DNA from 3 places in the Arthrobacter sp. TMS2-4 genome. Region 1 is predicted to be linked to each of the others. Evidence: riboswitches for the same ligand, from Rfam matches in the RefSeq annotation. Region 1 holds a riboswitch; each other region holds the start of a gene.

Region 1 (3,266 bases):
GTGGCAGAGGGCGGGGCGTCCTCGGTGTCGATGACGAGAGCGGCTGAAGGTGCCGGGATTTCCCGTGCGACCTTGTACAAGTACTTCTCCGACGTGCAGGCCCTGCTGTTGGCGTGGCATGAGCGTCAGATCGGGGAACACCTCGGTCATCTCCACCATGTGCGCGACCAGGCTGGACACTATGTTGCCGGTACTGGACAGCACGATGAGCACGATGGACACGGCACGGATCCGGTTGCGACGGTCCGGGCGGTACTCGAGGCCTATGCGCTGATGCTGCAGCAGTCGTCCATGGATCGTGCGCCGGGGTATCTGCATGCCGGGCCCCATACGGACAGGGCCCACGCGCACCTGCACGAGTTCCTGGCCGAGGTCATCAGTGATGCCACTGCTTCAGCAGATGGTCATGAGCTCAGCACGGTATCCGTGCGCAACGATGTCCCCGTCGATGATCTGGTGTCATTCGCCCTGCATGCGGTGAACGCGGCAGCGATAGCGCGCTCCCCCGAAGCCGCACGCCTTCTGGTGGGCGTCGTCGTCGACGGCTTACTCCGCCACCCGGACCACTTACACGACCTGGACCATCCGAGAAACTGACGCCTTGTCCACCATCGGTCCTGCGAGATTCGTTGGTGTGTCCGAGCAGGGTCCGCGGAGGGGCGTTAACAAAAAGTGGCAGGCGCCCCCGTCCAGAGCACCTGCCACTCTTGTTCAGCTTACGGACGCTGGGCGTCCGCTGAATCTGTGTTAGCCATTGACGCGCACGAAGGACGAACCGGCGAGGTCCGACAGGGGGTGCTTGATCGTGAGGTTCGCGCCGTTCATGCCGCTGCTGATGACCTCACCGTTGCCGACGTAGATGCCGATGTGGCCGGGGCGGATGACCAGGTCACCGGGGGCGGGGGTCGAGACGACCGAGCCGTACTGGAAGAACTGCATGGGACCGAGGTCTCCGACGTTCTTGCCGATGGAACGCAGGGCCCGCTCGACGAGGATGGTGCAGTCCTGGATGGAGCCGAGCTGGCCGTAGGCCGAGGCGACAAGCGCTGCGCCGACGCCGCTGGCGGGGACCGCAGGAGCCGCGGGGGCTGCCGGGGCGATCGGGGCGATAGAGGCAGAGGTCAGCTGGAAGCCGGCCGGTGCTGCGGCAACGGGGGCCGCAACGGGGGCCGCGACAGGAGCTGCAACGGGGGCGGGGGCTGCGTAGAAGACCTGGCTGGCTGGTGCTGCTGCGGGGACAGCGGCCGGGCTGACGGCGGCGCTGGCTCCTGCGGTGAGCTTGATCTGCTGTCCGGGGTAGATGACCGATGCGTAGGACAGGCCGTTCTGGGCCAGGAGCGTGTTGAGGTTCAGGCTGTGCTTGGCAGCGATGGCGCCGAGGGTGTCGCCGGCAACGACGGTGTGGACGCCTGCTGCAGCAGGCGCTGCGACGGGTGCCTGGGCGACGGTGCCCACAGCGCTCACAGTGGCTTCCTGGGTGTAGGTGCCGGCCTGTGCGGGGGCGCCGACGGCGAAGACGAGGCCTCCGGTTGCTGCTGCGATGATGGCGGGCTTACCCAGTGCTACTGCACCGGTCTTCGCGGAGTGCGACAGGCCTTCGAGGGCGATGGAGTGGGTGACGACGGCGCGGTGGCGCGCCGGAATGGACGTACGTGACATGGTGATTGCCTCTCCCATGCCTGCGGGGTGAGCTGTCGGGTTCGGATGGGAGTTCACCCGGCCGTCGTTCAAGCCTGTGCATTCCTTCAGTCGCGGACGCAACGTGCAGGTCGTGCCTAGGTTGTCGGATCGACTTAACCCCGAGGGTCATCGCACCAGTGAGTGCGGTGGCCCGGTGGAAACGTGGTTCCCCCGTCCCTGCCTAATGGGTTGTACGAACGGGTCCCGGATGCAGCGGCAGGGCTCGGCATTCTGCGCGGGAGAATGTTCTCGACGGGTGCCGGGAACATGCGATGACAATACCCCAGGGTGGTATCAAAGTCACGTTCAGGTAACGGCCTGCGGCGTGTCTTCGCAACACGCCGTGAGCCGGATACCGGATGGTTACCAAGGTCAACAAAGCGCCGCGGATATGCCGCGGATATAGGGACAAGGGACCTAATCGGCAGCGATACTGGAAGCTGCTGCGCGAGGGGCGCAGCAGGGGAAGTCACCAACGATCTTGGGCCGGCACAACCGGATCGCATCGATTGGTGGTGAAAGGAAATGACCGTGAGCTCCGAAACCGGAACGTATGCCAGCACTGCAACATCTCACGAAGCGGTCTCCGCAGCAGCCGGTGAGGCCACAGAGATCCACACCGGCCAGAATCAAAAAGCGATTGGGCGCACAGCTCACGGGTACGCAGCGGATAAGGATGCGTACCTGCGACGCCTGAAGCGCATCGAGGGCCAGGTGCGCGGTATCGCCCGCATGGTCGACGAGGACAAGTACTGCATCGACATTCTTACCCAGGTCGCCGCGGTCAACAGCGCCATGCACGCGGTCAGCCTCGGATTGCTTGAGAACCACATGCAGCACTGCGTCGTTGACGCAGCTCAGGAAGCTGCGACGAGCGGATCCTCGGACGTCATTGACGCCAAGGTCAAGGAAGCAACCCAGGCGATCAGCAGACTGCTGCGCTAGGTGTACTGCCCAGGCAGGTTGGTTAACCGTGTGATCGGTGGTTTTCCTCCGATGGCGGTGTGGGGCCGGTGGTGATTGTATTCGTGGAGCCATCCGGGCAGGGCTGCGCGGCGGGCTGATTCGCTGTTGTAGTGGCGGGAGAATGCCCAGCCGTCGGCGAGGGTGCGGTGGAAACGTTCGATCTTGCCGTTCGTCTGAGGCCGGTAGGGGCGGGTTTTCTTGGGCTTGATTCCGAGCTCGATGCAGGCATCCCGCCAGGCGTGGGAGCGATAGGCGGAGCCGTTGTCGGAGAGCACGCGCTCGACGGCGACTCCGCGGGCTTCGAACCACGAGATCGCCCGTCGGAGGACACCGATCGCAGTGATCGCGGTCTCGTCGCCATGGATCTCTGCATAGGCGACGCGGGAGTGGTCGTCGATGACCGTGTGGACGAACGCCGTGCCGAGGAGTTCGTTGCGGTGTTTGCTCCGCGCGGTTCCCGGTGTCGACTGTCGGTTCTTCCGTCCTTGCTGCCGTCCGACATAGCGGTGGCCGCCGCCATCCGGGATGTTGCCGATCTTCTTCACGTCGACGTGGATCATCGCCCCGGGTTTGTCGTGCTCGTATCGTCGGACCAGTTCCCCGGTACGGACGTCGACATG
Region 2 (3,266 bases), on a different contig from region 1:
CGACCACCGGGTCGTCGTCCTCCGCCACGACGCTCGCCTTCCCGGTGAGCACAAGGACCAGCGCCCGGCGGAAGGTGACGACCGCCAGCGGTTCATAGCCTGCGTTCAGAACGAGAGTGCGCATTCGACGTGCCCCATTGCTGACCTGTTCCCCGCAACCGGTTGCCATCCCGGGGATCGGGAGAAGAGCTTCGGATTGACACTGCAAGGGTAAACCGCACCCGGCCGTCCGCGTAACGCCGGGCCGACGGGCTGCTCCTTCTGCCACCCGCGGCGGTCGACGCACAGGAGGACCGGCACAACGTGCCGGTCCTCCTGTGCGGGATCGTTCGGGGTCAGCCGCCCACGCGGATGTACACGCCGCCGGAGCCGAGCTCCGCCGGGGCGATGACCGTGGTGTTGCCGTTGAATCCGCCGTGGACGGCCTGGCCGCCGCCGATGTAGACCGCGATGTGGGCCGCGCCCATGCCGCCGTCCGCATAGTAGATCAGGTCGCCGGGGATGGCTTCGCCGGCACTCACGGTGCGGCCGAGGGACAGGTAGCCGGCCGGCCAGCCGTGGAAGTTGATCCCGGCTGCGGCGAGGGAGTTGCTCGCCAGGCGGGTGCAGTCCTGCACGACGCCGAGCTGGCCCCTGGCCGCGGCGGCGATCGTCGCCGCAACGCCGGAGGACGGTGCGGGAGCGGGCGTCGACGCCGGTACGGCGGTTGCCGTGCGGGTCTTCGCGACGGGCGCCGGCGCGATGGGCGCGGCGGGCGCCGCGATCGGAGCTGCCACCGCCGGAGCGGCGACGGCGGCGGGAGCGGCGGGAGCGGCGACGACCGGGGGTGCTGCGACGGCGGGCGCCGGGACCTCGACCGCGGGTGCTGCGACGGCGGGCGCCGGGACCTCGGCCACGGGTGCTGCGACGACGGGCGCTGCGGGAACCGGGGCTTCGACGACGGGTGCCTTCTCGACCGGAGCTGCCACGACGGGAGCCTTCTGCACCGGAGCCTTCGGGGCGACGACCGGCTTGGCCTTCACCCTGACCGGGGTCCTGGCGAAGGACACCTCGGTCGTGTTCGAGGCGACGACGGCGGTCCGCGCGGAGGGCAATGAGACGTTGGAGACCCTGACATCCCGCTGCGGCTTGACGTCAGCGGCGTTGGCAGCGACCCCACTGGTCAGGACCAGGCCCGATACGGCGACGATGACGGCGGCCTGCCGGCCGACGGATCCGGCGTTGGAGGCGACGGCGGCGGACAGACCGGACAGCGGACTGATGTTTCGGGGCGCGCGGTGGCGGCCCGGTGAAGAGCATGTGGACACGTTGGATTGCCTCTCCCAACGCCTGCGAGGTGAGCTGTCGGATTCGGATGGGAGTCACCCGGCCGCTGCGGAAACAGCGACTTAACCCCGAGGATCTCTTGTCAGAGACCCAGAATTGGTTCCCCCGCCTCTGCCATGCGATGGTGCGGACGGACCCCCGGCGATGGCAGAGCTAGGCGATTCGCAGGAGAGTGCCCGATTCGTAGCGAGTCCGGCACGAGTTGAAAGCTACAGCACGACGCGAGGTATGTCACATTCCGATCACGAAATGGTGTGTTTCTGGTGACGACCCGTGTGTTCCGGTCAGTCCTCGAGTGACACGAAGACGTGTGCGGCGACCTCGGGCGGCAGTTCGAGGGCCCCCTCGACGCCGGGGACGCGCACCGAGACGTAGCCCCCCACCGATTCGAGGCTGAGTCGTGCACCCGGGCGCAGTCCGCCCTCGTCGAGCTGGGTGAGGAGTTCGGGATCCACCTGGATGGGCTCTGCGAGGCGGGCGAGCGTGACCAGGCTGCCGGGGGTATAGGTGGCCATCGCGGACAGCAGCGTGACGACGCCGTCAGTGAACTGCTCCGCCTCCACGCCACCGATCGCAGCCAGGCCCGGAATCGGGTTACCGTACGGGGAGTCCGAGGGCTTGCCGAGGAGCTCGTACAGCCGGCGCTCCACCCGCTCGCTCATGACGTGCTCCCAGCGGCATGCCTCGTCGTGCACGTACGCCCAGTCGAGTCCGATCACGTCGCTCAGCAGTCGCTCAGCGAGACGATGCTTCCTCATGACGCCGGTGGCACGGCGTCGGCCGATCTCCGTAAGCTCCAGGTGCCGGTCTCCGGAGACGACCACGAGGCCGTCGCGTTCCATCCGGCCGATGGTCTGGGACACGGTGGGGCCGGAGTGGCGCAGCCGCTCGGCGATGCGCGCACGGAGCGCGACGATGTTCTCTTCCTCGAGCTCAAGGATGGTCCGCAGGTACATCTCGGTGGTGTCGATGAGGTCCGTCATGCGGTTCAGCTCCTTGGTGCGGTGCGGGTGCGCGGCTGGATGCCTCACGCCGGTGAGGGGTGCGGCCATCAGCCCGGCTCCGCCCCACGCCTCCCAAGGTTAACGCATGGCATCGTGGGCCCGGCAATTCCTGGATACGTCGGGACCGTCGGCCGGGGCATGCCTCCCGGACGGCGTTAACAAATGGAGGGCCGTCAGCCGCTGGGGCAGAATGAGGTCGATACCCCGCCGCCCCAGAGCTGGAGCCCCCATGAGCGAATCGCCCCGCATTCCCGCACACCTCCTCCCCTCGGACGGGCGCTTCGGTGCGGGTCCGTCGAAGGTCCGGAGCGGCCAGGTCGACGCCCTGGTCGCCGCCGGCGCCTCCCTTCTCGGGACCTCCCACCGGCAGGCCCCGGTCCGTGACCTCGTGGGCCGCGTCCGCGAGGGGCTCAGTAGCTTCTTCACCGCCCCCGACGGGTACGAGGTGGTTCTGGGCGTGGGCGGATCGACGGCGTTCTGGGATGTCGCGACCTTCGGGCTCGTCGAGCGGAAGGCCCAGCACCTCTCCTTCGGGGAGTTCGGCTCCAAGTTCGCGTCCGCCACGACCAAGGCACCGTTCCTCGACGCCTCCAGTGTTCTCACGAGCGAGCCGGGAACCCGACCGGACGCGACGGCGGAGGCGGGGGTCGACGTCTACGCCTGGCCGCAGAACGAGACCTCCACCGGCGTGGCAGCACCCGTCCAGCGGGTCGAGGGCGCCGACGACGGGGCGCTCGTCCTCGTCGATGCCACCTCGGCAGCGGGCGGGCTCGACGTCGACGTCTCCCAGGCGGACGTGTACTACTTCGCACCGCAGAAGAACTTCGCGTCCGACGGCGGACTGTGGCTCGGCCTGTTCTCCCCCGCAGCGCTCGAGCGTGCCGCACGCATCGCCGCGAGTGACCGGTGGGTCCCGGACTTCCTCAACCTGCAGAC
Region 3 (3,266 bases), on a different contig from region 1:
GGACCTGGCGGCGTCAACGTTTTCCCGTGATTCGGCGAACCCGCCTAGCCCCGACGGCGCGTTCCCCTCCGATCCCGGACCGACCCGGTAGCCGGGCGCGACTACACCGGCAGTGTCATCGCCGGCACCAGTAGACGAAGGACCTGCAGGGGTGGCCACGCGGGTTGCCGTGGCTTCGGTAGCGGGCTGCCGAGTCGGTTGGCTAGCGCTGCGCAGGGTCGCCTTGTAGCCGATGGCGTTGACGGTGTCGATGATCTGCGAAACGCTCACGCCCTCGGGTACCGTGACGGTCGCGGACTCGAGTGGGAGATTCACCGAGGCCTGAACACCCTCGATTTTTCCGAGCTTACGTTCCACCCGGCTTACGCAGGACGCGCAGGTCATGCCCTCGATGTCGAGATCGATGATCTGTCCGGCAGTGGTGCCCACGCCTGTGTCGGTGCTCATGCGTCTAGTTCCTTGCCGTGGCTTCGATGACGTGCTGTGGGTGAGGTGCCTCTGGTGAGGCGCGGTGCTCGATGACACCGCTGGACGACGTCGGGAAGTACTGCTTCGCTGGCCCTGTCCTACCGCTTGCCTGGCGGTGCCAGGGGTTCAGTACCGTAATGGCGCCCCGAAAATCCTCGTGCCGACTCCTCCGCGGAAGTGAACTGTGCCCTGCACAGGCGCGGTGGGGATCCCGTTCGGGATGCAGGCTGTGGTGGTGTGAGGGTCAGCTGTCGACGACCGTGTAACCGGCGGTCTCTACTGCTTTGCTCAGCACTGCCGGATCGGGATCCACGTCGGCCGTGATCGTCGCTGTGGAGACCCCACCGGCGTTGAGCTGCACATCGACCCCCTCGACCCCGGGCACGCCGGAAAGTTCCTCCATGACCGACGAGACGCAGTGGCCGCAGGTCATACCAGTGATGTTAATGGTCGTTTGCATGGGATGTTCTCTTTCTCGGCAGAGCGGGGAGGAATGGGATCTGGCACCCGGCAGGGTTGCCCGGAGCCGGCAAGGCTGCCGGCGGACCGTCAACGAAGCAGTCGGCTGATCGCGTCGGTCGCTTCCTTGACCTTCGCGTCGACGGCGGCGGAATCTCCGGACTGGGTGGATTCATGAGCTGCTCCGACAACGCAATGCGCAATGTGCTCTTCGAGCAAGCCGATGCTCACCGCGTGGAGGGCCTTATTGATGGCCGCGACCTGGGTGAGGATGTCGATGCAGTATTTGTCTTCATCGACCATGCGGGCAATACCGCGCACCTGGCCCTCGATGCGCTTGAGCCTGCGGAGGTAGGCGTCCTTATCAGCGGTGTATCCCCGCTGAACAGAAGCCTCGGTTTCGGTGGTCACGTCGTTCCTTTCGACAACAAAAATATATACCCCTTGGGGGTATATAAACAAGAGGGGTGAAGTGAGATCTTCTTCACGCCTTAATCATCCCCTGCTTGGCTCCGAAAAGGTGCCTCAGGCTACGGGAGTGCGGGTGCGCCCTTGACATGGCGGGCTCAAGCGAAGTTCGCCTCGGGCCCCGCTTCCATGCAGCGCGGCGTGTTGCATGCGGCCTTTCCCTTGCGTTCGTTACCCCAACGTGACATTTGATACCAGCGGGGGGTATTGTCATCGAGTGTTCACAGCACCAGCTGGAACACTCCCGGGCAGAATGCCGAGTCCTGCCGCTGCCGGGGATACGTCCGTTCATATCCGTATGGCAGGAACGGGGGACCCAAGATGTACGGGCCACCACGCGTGGTCCTTGGGGTTAAGTCGCTTTATTTCCGTCCCTTGGGATGAAGCGGCCGGGTGCACTCCCATCCGAACCCGACAGCTCACCCCGCAGGCATGGGAGAGGCAACCGACGCATGTCACGAATCACTTCAGCGCGCCACCGCGCCACCGTCAATCACTCGATCGCCCTTGAAGGGCTGTCCTATTCCGCGAAGACCGGCGCTGTAGCGCTGGGCAAGCCGGCCATCATCGCAGCTGCGACCGGCGGTATTGTCTTCGCCGTAGGAGCTCCCGCCCAGGCCGGAACTTACACGCAGGAAGCAGCCGGCACCACCGTTCAGGCTCCCGCCACCGCAGCACCTGTTACCGCGGCTCCCGCTGCAGCAGCCGGCGTCCACACCGTCGTTGCGGGTGACACCATGGGTGGCATCGCCGCCCTGCATGGCATCAGCCTTAACGCGCTCCTGGCGCAGAACGGCCTGTCCTACGCCTCGGTCATCTACCCGGGCCAGCAGATCACCCTTTCCGGTGCTTCCGCTGCTTCGACGTGGGCCCCGGCCGCCGCGAGCCCTGCTGCTGTGCCCGCCGCAGCACCGGCAACCCAGGTTTCCTACACCGCTCCGGCCCCTGCCGCAGCACCGGCAACCCAGGTTTCCTACACCGCTCCGGCCCCTGCCGCAGCACCGGCCGGTGTCCAGCTGCTCTCGTCCAATATTGCCCCGATCGCCCCGGCAGCCCCTGCGGCTCCCGCCGGCGATGTCTCGGCAAGCGGTGTCGGTGCGGCCCTGGTCGCCTCGGCCTACGGCCAGCTCGGCTCCATCCAGGACTGCACCATCCTCGTCGAGCGGGCCCTGCGCTCGATCGGCCTGAACGTCGGGGACCTCGGACCGACACAGTTCTACCAGTACGGCACGGTCGTCTCCACGCCCGCCCCCGGTGACCTGGTCATCCGCCCCGGTCACATCGGCATCTACGTCGGCAACGGCGAAGTCATCAGCAGCGGCATGAACGGTGCGAACCTCACCATCAAGCACCCGCTGTCTGACCTGGCTGGCTCGTCCTTCGTGCGAGTCAACGGCTAATACTCGCTGACCTGAACGCCGTCTCCATAGACTGAGAAGGCGGCAGGTGCCCTGGACGGGGGTGCCTGCCGCTTTTTCTCTGCCCAAAACACCCCACGCCGCTGGCCGCTCCTTGTGAGCGCTCACCGGAAGCGGACCTATGGACGAACCTATGGACGTATTACCAAGCCGTCCACGATCACACCGACCAGACTGCGGGCTGCATCGGCAGAGGGCAGGGCGGCGGCCGCATTCACAGCGTGCAGGCTGAACAGGGCAAGTTCCCGGGGCGCAATGTCCGAGCGGACACCTCCTCCGGCCTCCTGCGCGCACGTTTTCACGGCACTCCTGATCAAGGCCTCCAGAAAGTCGCGCAGATGCTCCTGCGTCTGCGCGCCGTGTACACCTTGGTGCAGGAACGCGGGCGCCTCCGCCATGGGTACTTGCTGCAACATCACCGCGTACGCCTCAAGTACCGACCTCAGCGTCTGA

The links. A riboswitch is a leader RNA that binds a small molecule or an ion and turns the genes downstream of it on or off. The one in region 1 is predicted to bind cyclic di-AMP.
Region 2: another riboswitch for cyclic di-AMP. It lies ahead of ACX80F_RS11380 (NlpC/P60 family protein); the one in region 1 lies ahead of ACX80F_RS16340 (LysM peptidoglycan-binding domain-containing protein).
Region 3: another riboswitch for cyclic di-AMP. It lies ahead of ACX80F_RS15760 (C40 family peptidase); the one in region 1 lies ahead of ACX80F_RS16340 (LysM peptidoglycan-binding domain-containing protein).

Annotation. Positions count from the first base shown of each region.
Region 1 covers NZ_JBTNDI010000021.1:8,044-11,309, forward strand. Annotated here, with positions in the region: gene ACX80F_RS16335 (TetR/AcrR family transcriptional regulator) at 1-597, shown strand, start outside; gene ACX80F_RS16340 (LysM peptidoglycan-binding domain-containing protein) at 748-1,659, opposite strand; cyclic di-AMP (ydaO/yuaA leader) riboswitch at 1,662-1,884, opposite strand; gene ACX80F_RS16345 (metal-sensitive transcriptional regulator) at 2,206-2,625, shown strand; partial or broken gene ACX80F_RS16350 (IS481 family transposase) at 2,622-3,266, opposite strand, start outside.
Region 2 covers NZ_JBTNDI010000008.1:21,509-24,774, reverse strand. Annotated here, with positions in the region: gene ACX80F_RS11385 (HNH endonuclease) at 1-124, opposite strand, end outside; gene ACX80F_RS11380 (NlpC/P60 family protein) at 336-1,307, opposite strand; cyclic di-AMP (ydaO/yuaA leader) riboswitch at 1,313-1,480, opposite strand; gene ACX80F_RS11375 (metal-dependent transcriptional regulator) at 1,611-2,309, opposite strand; gene serC (phosphoserine transaminase) at 2,560-3,266, shown strand, end outside.
Region 3 covers NZ_JBTNDI010000017.1:30,842-34,107, forward strand. Annotated here, with positions in the region: gene ACX80F_RS15745 (heavy metal translocating P-type ATPase) at 1-447, opposite strand, end outside; gene ACX80F_RS15750 (heavy-metal-associated domain-containing protein) at 713-928, opposite strand; gene ACX80F_RS15755 (metal-sensitive transcriptional regulator) at 1,018-1,338, opposite strand; cyclic di-AMP (ydaO/yuaA leader) riboswitch at 1,674-1,841, shown strand; gene ACX80F_RS15760 (C40 family peptidase) at 1,848-2,795, shown strand; gene ACX80F_RS15765 (TetR/AcrR family transcriptional regulator) at 2,945-3,266, opposite strand, start outside.